4 regions of the Geodermatophilus sp. SYSU D00742 genome follow, and region 2 is predicted to be linked to each of the others. Evidence: riboswitches for the same ligand, from Rfam matches in the RefSeq annotation. Region 2 holds a riboswitch; each other region holds the start of a gene.
What was found. Region 2 has a riboswitch for cyclic di-AMP ahead of ACI78V_RS05410 (M23 family metallopeptidase). Riboswitches for the same ligand answer to the same signal wherever they lie in the genome.
Positions count from the first base shown of each region.

Region 1: linked by a shared signal. The riboswitch ahead of ACI78V_RS14345 (hypothetical protein) and the one ahead of ACI78V_RS05410 (M23 family metallopeptidase) in region 2 are both predicted to bind cyclic di-AMP.
Region 3: linked by a shared signal. The riboswitch ahead of ACI78V_RS12275 (aggregation-promoting factor C-terminal-like domain-containing protein) and the one ahead of ACI78V_RS05410 (M23 family metallopeptidase) in region 2 are both predicted to bind cyclic di-AMP.
Region 4: linked by a shared signal. The riboswitch ahead of ACI78V_RS20610 (C40 family peptidase) and the one ahead of ACI78V_RS05410 (M23 family metallopeptidase) in region 2 are both predicted to bind cyclic di-AMP.

Region 1 is NZ_JBJGYJ010000019.1:45,970-50,170, reverse strand. It holds gene ACI78V_RS14360 (sugar kinase) at 1-232, shown strand, start outside; gene ACI78V_RS14355 (dihydrodipicolinate synthase family protein) at 235-1,119, shown strand; gene ACI78V_RS14350 (C-terminal binding protein) at 1,134-2,087, shown strand; cyclic di-AMP (ydaO/yuaA leader) riboswitch at 2,238-2,387, shown strand; gene ACI78V_RS14345 (hypothetical protein) at 2,674-3,594, shown strand; gene ACI78V_RS14340 (ArsC/Spx/MgsR family protein) at 3,611-3,985, opposite strand.
Region 2 is NZ_JBJGYJ010000005.1:127,310-131,510, forward strand. It holds gene ACI78V_RS05405 (maleylpyruvate isomerase N-terminal domain-containing protein) at 1-733, shown strand, start outside; gene ACI78V_RS05410 (M23 family metallopeptidase) at 865-2,067, opposite strand; cyclic di-AMP (ydaO/yuaA leader) riboswitch at 2,079-2,228, opposite strand; gene pstS (phosphate ABC transporter substrate-binding protein PstS) at 2,657-3,757, shown strand; tRNA gene ACI78V_RS05420 (tRNA-Ile) at 3,804-3,877, shown strand; partial or broken gene ACI78V_RS05425 (IS982 family transposase) at 3,930-4,201, opposite strand, start outside.
Region 3 is NZ_JBJGYJ010000015.1:19,302-23,502, reverse strand. It holds gene ACI78V_RS12290 (AmiS/UreI family transporter) at 1-78, shown strand, start outside; gene ACI78V_RS12285 (FMN reductase) at 106-726, opposite strand; gene ACI78V_RS12280 (LLM class flavin-dependent oxidoreductase) at 723-1,871, opposite strand; cyclic di-AMP (ydaO/yuaA leader) riboswitch at 2,067-2,214, shown strand; gene ACI78V_RS12275 (aggregation-promoting factor C-terminal-like domain-containing protein) at 2,442-3,314, shown strand; gene ACI78V_RS12270 (class I SAM-dependent methyltransferase) at 3,439-4,077, shown strand; gene ACI78V_RS12265 (TetR/AcrR family transcriptional regulator) at 4,074-4,201, shown strand, end outside.
Region 4 is NZ_JBJGYJ010000041.1:14,514-18,714, reverse strand. It holds gene ACI78V_RS20615 (thiamine pyrophosphate-binding protein) at 1-1,067, shown strand, start outside; gene ACI78V_RS20610 (C40 family peptidase) at 1,116-2,264, opposite strand; cyclic di-AMP (ydaO/yuaA leader) riboswitch at 2,280-2,422, opposite strand; gene hppD (4-hydroxyphenylpyruvate dioxygenase) at 2,595-3,821, opposite strand; gene ACI78V_RS20600 (Lrp/AsnC family transcriptional regulator) at 3,987-4,201, shown strand, end outside.

The sequences.
Region 1 (4,201 bases), on a different contig from region 2:
CCTGACCGCCCCGGGGTTCCCGGCGCGCCAGGTCGACCCCATCGGCGCGGGCGACGCCTTCGCCGCCGGCTACCTCGCCGCGACGCTGTGGGGCCTGGACCCGGCGGGCCGGCTGCGCACCGCCAACGCCATGGGCGCCTTCTGCGTGCAGAACCTGGGCGACTACGAGGGCCTGCCCAGCCGCCGCGAGCTCACCGCGTTCCTGGACCGGACCGTCGACCTCGGGAGATGACGATGCAGCCGGACGACCCCGCCGGCGTCCTCGAGGGTGTCTACGTCGCCGCCGTGACGCCCTTCCGCGACGACGAGCGCTTCACCATCGACGTCGACTCCTACCTCGCCCACGTGCAGTGGCTCGCCGGGCACGGGGTCACCGGCGTCATCCCGTTCGGCACGAACGGGGAGGGACCCTCGGTGTCCCCGCGGGAGAAGCGGGCGGTCCTCGCGGCCCTGCTGCCGGCGGCGGGCCCGCTGCACGTCGTCCCGACGGTCGCCGAGGGGAACCTGCCGGACACCCTCGACCTGCTCGCCGAGCTGCAGGACCTGCCGGTCCGCGCGGTGATGGTGCTGCCGCCCTACTACTTCCGGCCGGTGGCGGCCGAGGGCCTGCGGGTGTTCTACGAGCGCGTGCTGGCCGCCACCCGCCACCCGGTCGTCGCCTACCACATCCCCAAGTACGCGGTGCCCGTCCCGGCCGAGCTGGTGGCCGCCCTGCCGGTGTGGGGGGTGAAGGACTCCGGCGGCGAGCCCGGCTACGCCGAGGCCGTGCACGCGGCGGGCAAGGGCGTGCTCGTCGGCACCGAGGACGACCTGCCGGCCCGCCTGCTCAGCGCCACCGGCTCGATCTCCGCCCTGGCCAACATCGTCCCCGAGCAGGTCGTCGCGCTCTACGGGCACGTCCGCGGCGGCCGGCCGGCGGAGGCGGCCTCGTTGTCGGCCCACCTCCAGCAGGTCCGGGCGATGACCAAGCAGTACGCCGGTCCCGGGGTGCTCAAGCGGGTCGCCGAGGCGCGCCACGGGCACCGGATGGGGACCGTGCGCCCGCCGCTGGTCCCCGTCCCGCCGTCGTTCGACGCCGTGGCCGCCGCCGAGCGCGCCGTGGCGGTCCCCGTCGGCTGAAGGAGGCTCCTCCGGTGCGGGTGCTCGTCACCGACGCGGACTACGGGGTGCTCGACATCGAGGCCGAGGTCCTCGGCGCCGCCGGGCACGAGCTGCTCACCGCGCAGTGCCGGACGCCGGCCGACGTCGTCGCGGCCGCCGGGGACGTCGACGCCGTCCTCGTGCAGTACGCGCCGATCACCGCCGAGGTCCTGGCGGCGTTGCCGCGGCTGCGGCTGGTGAGCCGCTACGGCGTCGGGGTCGACGTGGTGGACCTCGACGCCGCCCGCAGCCGGGGCGTGTGGGTGTGCAACGTGCCCGACTACGGCACCGCCGAGGTCGCGCTGCACGCGGTGGCGATGCTGCTCGCGCTGCTGCGCAACCTCCCCGAGCACGACCGGCAGGTGCGCGCCGGGAACTGGGACCACCGGGCCGGCGGGGTCCTCCCGCGCCCCGGCGCGCTGACCCTCGGCGTCGTCGGTCTCGGCCGCATCGGGCGGACGACGATGGAGCGGGCGGCGCCGTGGTTCGGGGGCTGCGTGGGCTACGACCCGCACCTCCCGGACGACGCGTGGCCGCCCGGCGTCGAGCGGGTCGGGCCGGAGGAGCTCTTCGCCCGCAGCAACGCGGTGACGCTGCACCTGCCCCTGACCCCGGAGACACGGGGCCTCGTGGGGGAGGACCTGCTGGCCCGGCTGCCGCCCGCGTCCTACCTGGTCAACACCGCCCGCGGAGGTCTCGTGGACCTCGACGCCGTCCTCCGGGCGCTGGAGGACGGGCGACTGGCCGGGACCGCCCTCGACGTCCTGCCGGAGGAGCCACCGCCGGCCGGTCATCCGCTGCTCGGCCACCCGCGCGCCCTGCTGACACCGCACGTCGCCTGGTACTCGGCGCAGGCGGAGGTGGAGCTGCGGCGCAAGGCGGCGGAGAACGTCGTCACGTGGGCGCGGACCGGCCGGCCGGCCTACGCCGTCGTCGAGGGACGCTGACGCGCCGGCGCCCTACACGTCCCGGCCGTCGACCGGGCGCTCCGCGACGTGCATCACCCGACGAACCGACGGCTCACGATTGTCACAACTGCATAACGGCGGTTACGGTGGGTGAGTCCGGTCGATCGTCACGCCCCGCCCGGGGCACCCGAACGGACGCCGCCGAGTCGCCCTCCGGGGCGAGCCGGGGACCCATCGCAGTACTGGGGTGAATCCACTCCCGGGCCCACGTCCGGAGAGGTAGGGCTGCTTCCCGCCCGAACCCGTCAGCTAACTCGGTAGGCGGCCATCGGAAGAACGGAGAGCGGCCGGATGGCGCGCCCCTGCCCTGCAGCACGACCCTGCCCGACCCGGTACCGCCGGAACAGGGTGCGCCCGCGCAGCTGACCGCGCGCGACCGTCACTGACGCACGCCTCCCCGCGGGTCCACCCCCGAGCACCCTCGCTCGACCGGCCGACCGCCGCTTCCCCGGTGACCCGCCCCGGCCTGCTGACGACCGCAGCCCTCACCGCCCGCTCACCCCTCGCAGCCCGCCGCGCCCCCGCGCGTGCCGCTGCGCCCGCACACCTCGGAGCACACCGCCCCATGGACCCCCGCACCACCACGTCCGGCCGCCGCGGCTCGTCGACCCGCTCGCACCGCCGTCCGCCGTCGGCCGTCCGCCGTCCCGGCCTGTACCTGGGCGCGGCCACCGCCGGCGCCCTCGTGGTCAGCGTCCTGTTCGGCGCGGACCCGGCCGCGCAGGCCGAGGCCGGCCGGTCGGAGTCGGTCAGCGTCGCCCAGCAGCTGGGCCTGACCGCCGACTCCGTCCCCCCGGCCGAGGCGACGCCGGACCTCCAGCCGCTCGAGCAGCTGACCGCCAGCCGCAGCACCCGCGAGGCCGAGCAGACCGCCGCGCAGCAGGTCCAGGCCGCCGCCGACCAGGCCGAGCTCGACCGCCGGAGAGCCGAGGCGGAGGCCGCCGCCCGCGCCGCCGCCGAGGCCGCGGCCGCCGAGGCCGCGCGCGCCGCCGAGGCCGCGCGGGCCGCCGAGGCGGCTGCGGCTGCGCAGTCCGCCGAGGCCGCGAGGGCCGCCGCGGCCGCGCCGCCGCGCTCCGCGGGGTCCGCGCCCACCGCCGCCGCCGCGTCGGGCAGCGTCGCGGCGACCACGGTCGCCCGCATCACCAACACCGCAGGGGCCACCAGGCCCGCCGCGCAGGCGGCCGCCAACGCGGTGGTCAGCAACGTGCCCGGCGCCGCCGGGATCACCATCGGCGGCACCCGGCCCAGCGCGGCGGACCCCGGCGGCCACCCGTCCGGCCTGGCGCTGGACTACATGACCAGCTCCTCGCTGGGCGATGCGATCGCCGCCTACCACATCGCCCACTGGAACGAGCTCGGCGTCGAGTACGTCATCTGGAAGCAGCGGATGCTCAGCTCACCCAACGGCTCCTGGAAGCCGATGGCCGACCGCGGCAGCCCGACCGCCAACCACTTCGACCACGTGCACGTGAACTACCGGGGCTGAGCCCGGAGCACGTCGGTCACGGCTGCCCGGCCGCGTGGCGGGCGGCCGTGACCACCTCGGTCAGCGTCTGGTCGTCGCGAGCGACCCAGGCGCGGCCGTCGTCGGTCAGCACGATGGGGCGCTGGATCAGCCGCGGGTGCTCCACCAGCAGGCGGATCCAGGCGTCGGCGTCCCGGGGCATGTCCCGGAGCCCGAGCTCGCGGGCGAGCGGCTCGGACATCCGGGCCACGTCCCACGGCTGCAGCGCGAGCGCGGTGAGTGCGGCGCGCAGTTCCGCCTCGCTCGGCGGGTCGTCGAGGTAGCGGCGCAGCGTGTACTCGACCCCGGCCTCCTCGAGTCGGTCGCGCGCGGTGCGGCACTTGGAACAGGACGGGTTGAACCAGACCTCCACGTACCGACCCTAGGGTGCGCCCGGGGGCCGTCGACGTCGTCCACGGCGAGCGGCATCGCGGGGCCGACCCCGGCGCCGTGGGGCACGGCCGGGCAGACGTCCTAGACATCTGTTGCGGTGGCGGGGCGCCGCCTGCATGCTGGTCGGCGGGCGGGGCCCTGGGGCGTCCCTCGGGTGCGCCCCGCCCGCCAGCGTGCGAAGCGCGTTTGCCGTGTC
Region 2 (4,201 bases):
CTGCTGGGACGACCACACGGCGCTCGCGGACCTCGTCGCGTCGGCGCGGGCGGGTGGCGCCGGGACCCCACCGGACGTCGACGCGACCAACGCGCGGGTCACCGCCGCCCACCGGGACGCGACGCGCGCGGAGGTGCTGGCCGCCGTGCGACGCAACCGGGACGCCACCGCCCGCTACCTGGCCGACGAGCCGCTGGAGCTGGACACCGCGCCGGCGGTCGCGGTCGTGGGCACCCTGCCCCTCCTCAGCGTGGTGCTGGGCCAGGCCTACGAGCTCGCGGTGCACGACCTGGACCTCGCCGACGGCGGCGCCCCGCCGGTACCCGGCCCGGTCCTGCAGGCGGGCCTCGCGGCCCTGGCGGACGTGACCGGCGCGCTCGCCGCGTCCGCCGGCATCACCGGGGGCGCCACGCTGGCGACGCCGGAGGGTGGTTGGACGTTCGCCGCGGACGCCGCCGGCTGGACGGTGCGGCGGGTGGGGCCGGGGGCACCCCGGGGCACGGCCGTCGAGGCCCCGGCGGACGTGCTGCTCGAGGCGGCGTCCGGGCGGGTCAACCCGGTGGCGGCACTGGCCCGGCGACGGTTGCGGGTGCACGAGCTGGGCGGGTTGCTGGCGCTGGCGCCGGTCGTCCAGGCCGCGCCCGGCATCCCCGGCGGGCCGATCCTGCACCTGGCCGCGCAGACGCTCGGCGGTGTGGGCGGGCTGGTCGGCCGGCTCCGCGGCCGCCGCTGACCACGGCCGGCACCGATCGCGACCGCCGCCGCAGCCGACCGCGCGACGGCCCTCCGTCCCCCGGACGTGCGACGGCCCGCGGCCACCGGGGCATCCCGGTGGCCGCGGGCCGCACGACGAGCCGCTGGAGCTCAGCAGCCGCCACCCAGGCTGATGCCGTGCTGGGCGAGCCACGGCATGGGGTTGACCCGGTTGGCGTACAGGCCGCCCTGGTGCACCTCGAAGTGCAGGTGCGGCCCGGTGGACTGGCCGCGGTTGCCGACCTCGGCGATCTGCTGGCCGGCGGCGACCACCTGGCCGGCGCTGACGAAGAACTGGTTCACGTGACCGTAGAGGGTGATCTGGCCGTCGGCGTGCTGCACGTACACGGCCAGACCGAAGCCGCTCGCGGGGCCGGCCTGCAGGACCACGCCGCCCTCGGGCACGTGGATCGGGGTGCCGATGGGGGCGGCGATGTCGACGCCCTGGTGCATGGTGCCCCAGCGCGCGCCGTAGCAGGAGGTGAGCCGGCCGGCGGTCGGCATGCCGGTGGTGCCCTGCGCACGGGCGTCGAGGCGGGCGGTGAAGGCGGCGGCCGGGTCAGCGGCTCCCTGCGAGGCCAGCAGCCGCTCACCGGCGGCGCGGTGCTGCTCGTCGAGCGCGGCCTTCTCGGCGGCGACGGCGTCGTACTCCGCCTGCGCCTGGGCGAGGTGGGTGTTGGCGGCGGCCTCGGCCTCGGTGGCGACGCGGGCCGCCTCGTCGAGCCGGGCGACCGCGGCGCGGGCGGCCCGGTCGGCCTCCTCGACCCGCTGCTCGACGGCCAGGAACTCGGTCAGCCGGGCGGCGCGCTGCTCGCCGAGGACGTCCATCGTCGCGGCCTGCTGCAGGAGCTCGGTGGGGCTCTGGGCGTCGAGGATGAGCTCGATGTCGCCGTAGCGGTTCTCGGCACCCATGTACGCCTCGCGGCCGAGCGTGGCGATGTCCTCCTCGGCGGTGGCGACGTCGGCCTGGGCGGTGGCGAGCTCGGCGGCGGTCGCGTCGGCCTCGGCCTGGGCGGTCGCCAGCTCCGCGCGGGCCACCAGGGCGGCGTCCGCCGCGGCCTCGGCCTCCACGGTCATCCGCTGCAGCTTCTCCTCCGCGGCGGTGACCAGCTGCTCGATGCGGGCGACCTCGGCGGCCAGCTGCTCCTGTTCGGAGGTCCCGGCGACGGTCGGGGCGGCGAGCGCGGCAGGGGTGCCGGCGAGCAGGCCCCCGACCACGGCGGCGACGACGACGGCCCGGCGGGGGGCACGCAGGAACCGGTGGACCGGGCCCACGCGGGCAGGCAGGGTCTTCAGGTGGTGCAGGGTCGCCAAGGCGACGGTTCTCCCATCCTCGCAACCGCCTACCGAGTTAGCTGACGGGTTCGGGCCGGACGGCGCCCTACCCGCCTGCGCCCCCTGCGCAGGCAGGACTCACCCCAGTGGAACGGTGGGTCCCCGGTCCGTCTCGGCCCCCGGAGGGGCGTCGGCGGTTCGGCGGGGCCCGGCCGGTGCCCTCGTGTGTCGAGGAGCGGAGCCCGGCGAGGCCGTCGGGAAAGCTACTACGGGTCACCCCCATCGGTCACGATCGAGTAACACACCCCGCGCGCCTTCTTGCCCGAAGGGGTGACATCCGATACGAGGCGTCACTACTCGACCCCGCAGCGCTCACCATCCGCGAACGGCGATGCAGTGCCCGCGGCTTCGCGCTGACCTGCGCGGACACCGCCCCATCCGGGCCCAGGAGGCGCGCCGATACCCATCGGTCCATCCGTGACACCACCGCGGGGTGCCACTTGTGAGATGTCGCCCACCCTGGCCCGGCACGCCGGTGCGACACGCCGGAGGCCGCCCGCCCGGAGGGCGGCACCTAGGGTCGTCCTGGACACCCGGCGGCCGGCGCCGGGCCCGGCGGGAGGCGTCTGTGACTGCCCGGAGCAAGGTGGCTGCCGGAGTCGGCGCGCTGGCGGTGGCCGGCGTGGTCGTGGTGGTCGCGAACTACGTACCGCCCAACGAGCGCGGCAGGGACGGCGCCGCGGGTGACCTGTCCGGCGCACTCGTCGGAGCCGGTGCCAGCAGCCAGCAGGCCGCGATGCAGGGGTGGACGGCGGGGTACGCGGCCGTGCAACCGGGCGTGACCGTCGACTACGACCCGGTGGGTTCCGGGGGTGGACGGGAGCAGTTCCTCGCCGGCGGCATCGACTTCGCGGGCTCGGACGCGCCGCTGGACGCCGACGAGCTGACCCAGGCCGCGCAGCGCTGCGGGGAGGCCGGCGTCTTCGAGCTGCCCAACTACATCGCCCCGATCGCCGTCGTCCACAACGTCCCGGGCGTGGACCGGCTGGACCTCTCCCCCACGACGCTGGCCGCGGTGTTCGCCGGCGTCGTCACCCGGTGGGACGACCCGGCGATCACCGCGGACAACCCGGGTGTCGCGCTGCCCTCGGCGGCCATCACGCCGGTGCACCGCAGCGACGAGTCGGGGACGACGGAGAACTTCACCGAGTACCTGGCTGCCGCCGGCGGTGGGGCCTGGCCACACGAGCCGGACGGCGAGTGGCCGCTCGGCGGCGGAGAGGCCGCGCAGGGCAACTCCGGCGTCGTGGCGGCGGTGGCCGGTGGCGAGGGCACGATCGGGTACGCCGACCTCTCGCAGGTCGGCGACCTCGGGGTGGTGCGGATCGGCGTCGGCGGGGAGTTCGTCGCGCCGACGGCGGAGGCCGCTGCAGCCGTCGTCGAGAGCTCCGCGACCCTGGAGGGCCGCGGGGAGTACGACTTCGCCCTCGAGCTGTCCCGGACGACCAGCGGAACGGGCCAGTACCCGATCGTGCTGGTCAGCTACCACGTCGGCTGCGTCGAGTACGAGGACCAGCAGACCGCCGAGCTCGTCGCCGACTTCCTGCGCTACGTGGTGAGCGAGGAGGGGCAGGCCGCAGCCGCCGAGGTCGCCGGCTCGGCCCCCGTCTCCGACGCCCTACGCGCGCAGGCCATGACGGCGATCGACGCGATCCGCAGCGCCTCCTGACAGGGAGGGCACCCCTGGGCCGCCATCTGGCAGGCTGGGGTGCACCGGGGCGGTAGCTCAGCCGGTCAGAGCATGGGACTCATAATCCCTGGGTCGTGGGTTCGAGCCCCACCCGCCCCACCGATTTCCACCACCGGTTCCTTGTTCTGGACGGTGCCGCCGGTGCACCTCGGTCGGCATCGAGCACACACATGGCACCTGTCGGTCATCGTGCCGTGGCGGGGCGAGTGCCCAGGTGATCGGCAGGCCGGCCGGTGTGCAGATCAGGTGCAGCCGCAGTCCAGAACCAGCGCGAGTGCGACGGGCAGTAGCCGTAGCCGGCGGTACCGGCCAGGTCCGAGCGCCGCGCGGTCGGGCGGGAGCGGGCGCACTCGACCGGGGTGGAGTCGACCAGCCAGACCGGATCGGTCCACAGGTCGATGTCGGAGGCCAGCAGCCGGATCA
Region 3 (4,201 bases), on a different contig from region 2:
CCGGAGGGCGTGCCGGTGGCGCGGCAGACCACCGAGCGCGGCGGCGCACGGCGCACGGACACCCACGGCACCACCTGACCGGTCGCGGGCACCGCGGCCGGGCGGTCAGGTGCCGCGGAGCAGCTCGTCGAACGGCGTGAAGTCGGTGAACGGGTCCGCCGGGCGGGCCGAGGCGGGCCGGCCGGCGACCAGGTCGGCCAGCTCGCCGGCGGCGCGCTCGACGCGGACGGCCAGCGCCCGGTCGACGCCTCCGTCGCCGGCCCAGTCCTCGGGGGCGGCGAACACCCCGGTGGGGACGGCGATGGCGCGCAGGTAGGCGAACAGCGGCCGCATCGCGTGCTCGATGACCAGCGAGTGCCGCGCGGTGCCGGCGGTGGCGCCGAGCAGCACGGGCTTGCCGGTCAGCGACTCCCTGTCCAGGACGTCGAAGAAGGTCTTGAACAGGCCGCTGTAGGAGCCGGAGAACACCGGGGTGACGGCGATCAGCCCGTCGGCGCCGACGACGGTGTCGATCGCCGTCTGCAGCGACTCGTTCGCGAACCCGGTCACCAGGTCGTCGGCGAGGTGGCGGGCGTGCGTGCGCAGCTCCACGACCTCGACCGTGGCGTCGTCGCCCCGCGTCCGCAGGGCGTCGACGGTGGCGGTGGTGAGCCGGTCGGCCAGCAGCCGGGTGGACGACGGCGTGCCCAGCCCGGCGCTGACGACGGCGAGGGTGCGGGTGGTCATCGGGCCGGCACCTCCTCGGCGGTGCGCCCGGTGACGTCGTCGCCGGCGGCGTGCACGGTCGGGTCCTGCGCCCCGCCGCGGGCGGCGACCCGGGCGGCGTGGGTCGGGGCGTCGGGCACGTGCGCCGGCTTCAGGGCGGCGAACTCCCGGCGCAGCACGGGCACGACCTCCTCGCCGAGGATGTCCAGCTGCTCGAGCACGGTCTTCAGCGGCAGGCCGGCGTGGTCGATGAGGAACAGCTGCCGCTGGTAGTCCCCGACGTAGTCGCGGAAGCCCAGCGTGCGCTCGATGACCTGCTGCGGGCTGCCGACGGTCAGCGGCGTCTCGCGGGAGAAGTCCTCCAGCGAGGGGCCGTGGCCGTAGACCGGCGCGTTGTCGAAGTACGGACGGAACTCGGCGATCGCGTCCTGGCTGTTGCGCCGCATGAACACCTGCCCGCCCAGGCCGACGATCGCCTGGTCGGCGGCCCCGTGGCCGTGGTGCTCGTAGCGCTGCCGGTAGAACTCGACCATCCGCTGGGTGTGCTGCGGCGGCCAGAAGATGTGGTTGTGGAAGAAGCCGTCGCCGTAGTAGGCGGCCTGCTCGGCGATCTGCGGCGAGCGGATGGAGCCGTGCCACACGAACGGCGGCACCCCGTCCAGCGGGCGCGGGGTGGAGGTGAAGCCCTGCAGCGGGGTGCGGTACTGCCCCGACCAGGTGACGACGTCGGTGTCCCACAGCTGGCGCAGCAGCGCGTAGTTCTCCACGGCCAGCGGGATGCCGTCGCGGATGTCCTTGCCGAACCACGGGTAGACCGGGCCGGTGTTGCCGCGGCCCATCATCAGGTCCACCCGGCCGCCGGCCAGGTGCTGCAGCATCGCGTAGTCCTCGGCGATCTTCACCGGGTCGTTGGTGGTGATCAGCGTGGTCGCCGTCGACAGCTGCAGCGTGCGCGTCCGGGCGGCGATGTAGGCCAGCGTGGTGGTGGGGGAGGACGAGAAGAACGGCGGGTTGTGGTGCTCGCCCAGGGCGAAGACGTCGAGCCCGACCTCCTCGGCCTTCTGCGCGATGGTGACGACCGCCTGGATCCGCTCCGCCTCGCTGGGCGTGCGGCCGGTCGTGGGGTCGGTCGTGATGTCGCTGACCGAGAAGATCCCGAACTGCATCTCGTGCTCCAAGTGGTTGAGAGCGCAACTACTGCTGCGTGCAACACTGCCGGCCCCGCCGTATTCCGGTGCTGCCGGCACCCCGCCGCGACGAGGGTCACGCAACCGGTGGGGCGGCTGGGATTGTCACAGGACGGTAACGGCGCCTACGGTGGAGGGGTCCGGTCGGTCGTCTGGTCCCCAGCCGGGGAGCCTGACCGGGCGCCGCCGAGTCGTGTCCGCGCACCGCGGGCGTGAGCCGGGGACCCACCGTAGTACCGGGGTGAATCCTGCTCCCGAGCAGGTAGGGCACCTTCCCGCCCGAACCCGTCAGCTAACTCGGTAGGCGGCCTTGGAAGGAACGGAGAGCATCCGCATGCCTCCCACGGGCCCACCCGGCTCGCAGGGACACCCGGCCACGCGCACCTCGCGCCCCTTCCTCGGCCTGCTGGTCCCACCTCGCCGTTGACCGGCCGCGCGCGTCCCTGACCGCCGCCGGCACCCCTCCCGAAGACCGCCGCGTCCCGGGCTGCCCTCCGCACCGGAGCGGCCGGCCCGCGTGCGCCCTCGCGCCCCGGAGCACCCTCCTCGATGACCGACCGCACCCAGCAGTTCCCCGCCGTCGACGCCGCCACCCCGGCCGCCGACGCCGCCCCCACCACCGATCCGTCCCGTCGCCGCCTGCGGCTGCCGGCCCAGGGGCGCCGCCCGGCGTTCTTCCTGGCCGCTGCCGCCGCCGGCGCCATCGTCGTCAACGTCCTGGCCACCGGCCAGCCCGACGCCGAGGCCGAGACCGCGACCCGGAGCGTGTCGGTGAGCGTGGCCGAGCAGCTCGGCATCGCCGCCGACGCCCCGGCCGGCGCCGCCCCCGCGGCCACCCCGGGCGCCGCCGACCTCGCCCCGCTGCAGGAGCTCGCCGCCTCGCGCAGCGAGCGGGAGGCCGCCCAGGTCAGCGCCGCCCAGGCGCAGGCCGCGGCCGACCAGGCCGAGCTGGACCGCCAGGCCGCCGAGCGGGCGGCGGCCGAGCGCGCCGCCGCGGAGGCCGCCGCCGCCGAGCAGGCCGCCCGGGAGGCCGCCGAGCGCGAGGCCGCCGAGCGCGCCGCCGCCGAGCGGGCGGCCGCGGCCCCCGCGCCTGCGTCCGCGCCGGCGCCGAGCAGCGGCGGGTCCGCCGCTCCCCGCGGCTCCTTCAAGGAGTACGCGATGTCCAAGGTCGGCAGCGCCCAGCAGTTCAGCTGCCTGGAGAACCTGTGGGGCAAGGAGAGCGGCTGGAACCCCAACGCGCAGAACCCCACCAGCACCGCCTACGGCATCCCGCAGTTCCTGAACTCCACCTGGGCCGGCACCGGGATCGCCAAGACCTCCGACGGCTACCGCCAGATCGACGCCGGGCTGATCTACATCGAGAACCGGTACGGCAGCCCCTGTGGCGCGTGGGCGCACTCGCAGGCCCACAACTGGTACTGATCCCCGCCCGGGGCCGATCCGGGTGCCCGGCTCGAGGGGTCGTCCTGACGGACGGCCCCTCGAGCCGTCTCCGGGTCCGGGTCGCCCCTGGGTACGGTGCCGGAGGCGATGGGGGAGGTGGGTGGTGAGGGTCGTCCCCTCCGGCTTCGTCCGCGCCCACACCCGGGTCCGGCGTCCGTCGTCGGTCCCGGAGGTCCGGCTGCACGTGGCCGATGACGTGGTCGCCCTCTGGGAGGCGATGGAGACCGAGGACGGCGGCGCCGGCGAGGCGCCGCCCTTCTGGGCCGCGGCCTGGCCGGGTGGGCAGGCGCTGGCGCGCTTCGTCCTGGACCGGCCCGAGGTCGTCGCGGGGCGCGCGGTGCTCGACCTCGGCTCCGGCAGCGGCCTGGTGGCCCTGGCCGCCCGGCTGGCCGGCGCCCGCTGGGTGCTGGCCAGCGACGTCGACCCGTTCAGCCGCACCGCGATCGGCGTCAACGCGGTCCTCAACGGCATCGACGCGGTGAGCGTGACCGGCGACGTCCTGGGCCGGGAGCTCTCCGGCATCGACGTCGTCCTGGCCGGGGACGTCTGCTACGACCGCGAGATGACCGAGCGGGTGCTGCCGTTCCTCGACCGCGCCGCCGCCGGTGGGGTCGAGGTGTACGTCGGTGACCCGGGCCGGCCGTACCTGCCGCACGAGCGGCTGGCTGCCGCCGCGGTCTACGAGATCACCGAGACCGAGGGTCCGGGGCTGCGGCGGACGACGGTCTGGCGGCTGCCGTGACCGGCCCGGCGCCGGCGCGTGACCGTGGCCGCCGGGCGCGCCGGCCCTCCGGGGACGACCGCGAGCGGGCCATCTTGGCGACCGCGGAGGCACTGCTCGCCGAGCGGCCGCTGGCCGAGATCTC
Region 4 (4,201 bases), on a different contig from region 2:
GGCACGCGCGGCGGCCGGTGTTCGTGGCCGGCCGCGGCGCCCGCGGTCCCGCCTCCCGCGCGGCGCTGGCGGCGCTGGCCGAGCGCTGCGGCGCCCTGCTGGCCACCTCGGCGGTGGCCAAGGGCCTGTTCGCCGGGGACCCCTGGTCGCTGGACGTCTCCGGCGGTTTCGCCTCACCGCTGGCCGCGGAGCTGATCACCGGCGCCGACCTCGTGGTCGGCTGGGGGTGTGCGCTGAACATGTGGACGATGCGGCACGGCCGGCTCATCGGCCGCCACGCCGTCGTCGTCCAGGTCGACGACGACCCGACGGCTCTGGGCGTCCACCGCGACCTCACCTTCGGCGTGGTCGGCGACGTCCGGCGGACGGCGGAGGCGGCGGCCGCCCTGCTCGGGGACGGGACCGCCGTCGGCTACCGGACCGCGGACGTGCGCCGGTCGATCGCCGAGCGGGTGCGGTGGCGGGACGTGCCGTTCACCCCGCTCGGCGGCGCCGGCCGCATCGACCCCCGCACGCTGACCATCGCGCTCGACGACCTGCTGCCGGCCGAGCGGGTCGTCGCCGTCGACTCGGGGAACTTCATGGGCTACCCGAGCATGTTCCTCGACGTCCCCGACGAGGACGGCTTCTGCTTCACCCAGGCCTTCCAGTCCGTGGGGCTGGGGCTGGCCTCGGCGATCGGGGCCGCCGTGGCGCGGCCGGACCGGCTGCCGGTGGCCGCGCTGGGCGACGGCGGCGCGCTCATGGGGGCGTCGGAGCTGGAGACGGTGGTCCGGCTGGGCCTGCCGATGGTCGTCGTGGTCTACGACGACGCCGCCTACGGCGCCGAGGTGCACCACTTCGGGCCGGAGGGGGCGCCGCTGGACACCGTGCGGTTCCCCGACACCGACCTGGCCGCGATCGCCCGCGGCCACGGCTTCGTGGGGGTCACCGTGCGGGGTGCGGAGGACCTCGCCGCGGTCGCCGAGTGGGTGGCCGGCCCGCGGACGGCGCCGCTGTTCATCGACGCGAAGGTGGCCGCGGACGAGCCGTCGTGGTGGCTCGAGGAGGCCTTCCGCGGCCACTGACGCACAGCCCCGTGGGGCGGGGACGGCCGTCTCCGCCCCACGGGCGGGTCAGCCGGCGATGCGGCGGGCGCTGTTGTAGCCGCCCATCGAGTCGATCGACGCGACCTTCACCGGCTGGCCGTAGGTGGAGGCGTGCACCATCTGCCCGTTGCCGACGTAGATGCCGACGTGGCTGACCGGGCTGTAGAAGAACACCAGGTCACCGGGCTGCAGCGCCGACCGGGAGACCGGGGTGCCCATCGCCGACTGCATCCGGCTGGAGTGCGGGAGGCTGATGCCCGCCGCGGCGTAGGCGTACTGCACCAGCCCCGAGCAGTCGAAGGAGTTCGGCCCCGCCGCGGCCCAGACGTAGGGGTCGCCGCGCTGGGCCAGCGCCATGTCGACGGCGGTCCGGGCGGCCGCGCTGCCGCCGGCGCCGGTCGGCGCCGGGGCCGGCGCGGGAGCGGCGGCCGACCGCGCGCCGGCCCCGGCCGCCGGGGCCGGTGGCGCGGCGGGCGCCGGTGCCGGCGCTGCCTCAGCGGCGGCCGCGGCCGCAGCGGCAGCAGCGGCCGCCTCCTCGGCCGCCCGGCGCTCGGCGGCCTCCCGCGCCGCGCGCTCCTCCTCGGCGACCAGCCGGTCGTACTCGGCCTGGAACTGCGCGACCTGCCGGTCCAGGTCGGCCTGCCGCGCCGCCACCTGGTCGACCAGGGCCTGCGCGTCGGCGGCCGCCTGCTCGGCGGCGGTGCGGGCCGCCTCGGCGTCACCGGCGGCCTGCGTGGCCCCGCCCAGGACGCCGTTGTTGTGGTCGGCGATGGTCTGCAGCGTGCCGACGCGGTCGAGCACCTCGTCGGGGGAGTCGCTGGTGAGCACGGCCGACAGCGTGCCGAGCCGGTCCCCGGTGAAGGCGCCGCGGGCCACCGCGCGCACCCGCTCGCGGGCGGTACCGAGCGCGGCCTCCGCGGCGGCCAGCTCCTCGCCGGCCGCGGTCGCGGCGTCCTGGCTGGCCCGCAGGCGCTCGCGCGCCTCGTTGAACTGCTCGGTGACGACCTCCAGGTCGTGGGCCCTCGCCGCGACGAGTGCGGCGGCCTCCTGCGAGGTGGCCGGGTCCTCGGGGGAGGCGGAGGCGGCGGGGAGGCTGGTGAGCGTCAGCCCGCCGGCGGCGACCAGGCCGACCAGGATGCGGGGCAGCGCGCGGGCAGGGGCGTGCGACGTCGCCATGGTGGGCGGGTCTGTCCTCTCTTCCACAGCCGCCTACCGAGTTAGCTGACGGGTTCGGGAGGGAAGTCGCCCGGCGTCCGGCGGCCCGGGCGGGCCGCGGACGCTTCACCCCAGTACTGCGGTGGGTCCCCGGTCCCTGGTGCCGGCGGAACGGGCCGGCGCAGGGTTCGGCGGCGTCCGGCCGGTGTCACCAGGGGGTGACGGAACGGCCCGTCCGGACGCCGTCACGCTAGGTCGGCGCCCCGAGACCGACAAACCGGACGAGGGGGACGCGCGGACACCCCGGGCGGTGCTCACCCGGGGTGACGACACCGCCCGGCATGAGCTGCCTCAGAGGTTGCCGCGGCGTTCCTGCTCGCGCTCGATCGCCTCGAACAACGCCTTGAAGTTCCCCTTGCCGAAGCCGAGGGACCCGTGCCGCTCGATGAGCTCGAAGAACACCGTGGGACGGTCGCCGGTGGGCCGGGTGAAGATCTGCAGGAGGTAGCCGTCCTCGTCGCGGTCGACCAGGATGCCGCGCCGCTGCAGCTCCTCCACCGGCACGCGGACGGTGCCGATGCGGGCGCGCAGGGCGGGGTCCTCGTAGTAGGAGTCCGGCGTCGGGAGGAACTCCACGCCCTCGGCGACCATCGCGTCGACGCTGGCGAGGATGTCGCCGGTGGCCAGGGCGACGTGCTGGACGCCCGGTCCGCCGTAGAACTCGAGGTACTCGTCGATCTGGGAACGCTTCCGCCCGGCCGCCGGCTCGTTGAGCGGGAACTTCACCCGGTGGTTGCCGTTGGCGACGACCTTGCTCATCAGCGCCGAGTAGTCGGTGGCGATGTCCTCGCCGATGAACTCGGCCATGTTCGTGAAGCCCATGACCCGGCGGTAGAAGTCCACCCAGTGGTCCATCGCGCCCAGCTCGACGTTGCCGACGACGTGGTCGACGGCCTGGAACAGCCGCCGGGGTGCACCGGGTCGCCGCTGGTAGGTCGACGTCCGCGCGACGTAGCCGGGCAGGTAGGGGCCGGAGTAGCGGGAGCGGTCGACGAGGGTGTGCCGGGTGTCGCCGTAGGTGGCGACGGCGGCCAGCCGGACGGTGCCGTGCTCGTCGCCCACGTCGTGCGGCGGCTCGAGGACGGTCGCTCCCTGCGCGGCGGCGTGCGCGACGCACCGGTCGACGTCGGGGACGGCGAGGGCGATGTCGACGATGCCGTCCCCGTGCCGGCGGTGGTGGTCGGCCAGCGGGCTGGCCGGTGAGTAGGCGCCCGTGACCACGAACCGGGCGGCGCCGGAGCGGAGCACGTAGCCGCGGGAGTCCCGGTTGCCCGTCTCCGGCCCGGAGTAGGCGACCAGCTCCATCCCGAACGCGGACTGGAGGAAGTGGGCGGTCTGGGTGGCGTTGCCGGCGACCCAGACCAGGGCGTCCCAGCCGCTGACCGGGAACGGGTCGGTGGTCGGGTCGTGCTCGACCAGGCCGACGAGCTGCCGGAGCTGGTCGGCGCTCAGCTCGGCCAGGCGCTCGTCGTCGGTGAGGACCTGCTCCAGGGTCCCCCGGGGCTGCGTGTCGGTCATGACGCCCTCCCGTGTGGTCCGTTCTCCTCCGATGGTGCGTCCAGCCCACCTCCGCGCGCCCGTGGTGGGCAAGATGGCTCGACCGAGCTGGCCGATCGGGGCAGCCGAGGTGCGCACAGCGGTCCCGAGCTGGTCAGATCGACCAGTCCGGCCGGAGGAGGAGCGGTGGCCCAGCAGCTCGACGCGCTCGACCTGGCGGTGCTCACCGCCCTGACCGAACAGCCGCGGGCCGGCGTGCTCGAGCTCTCCCGTCGGCTCGGGGTCGCCCGGGCCACGGTCCAGGCCCGGTTGCGACGCCTGGAGGAGACCGGCGTGGTCACCGGCTACGGCCCCGACGTCGACCTGGCCGCGGCCGGCTTCGGCGTCCAGGCGTTCGTCAC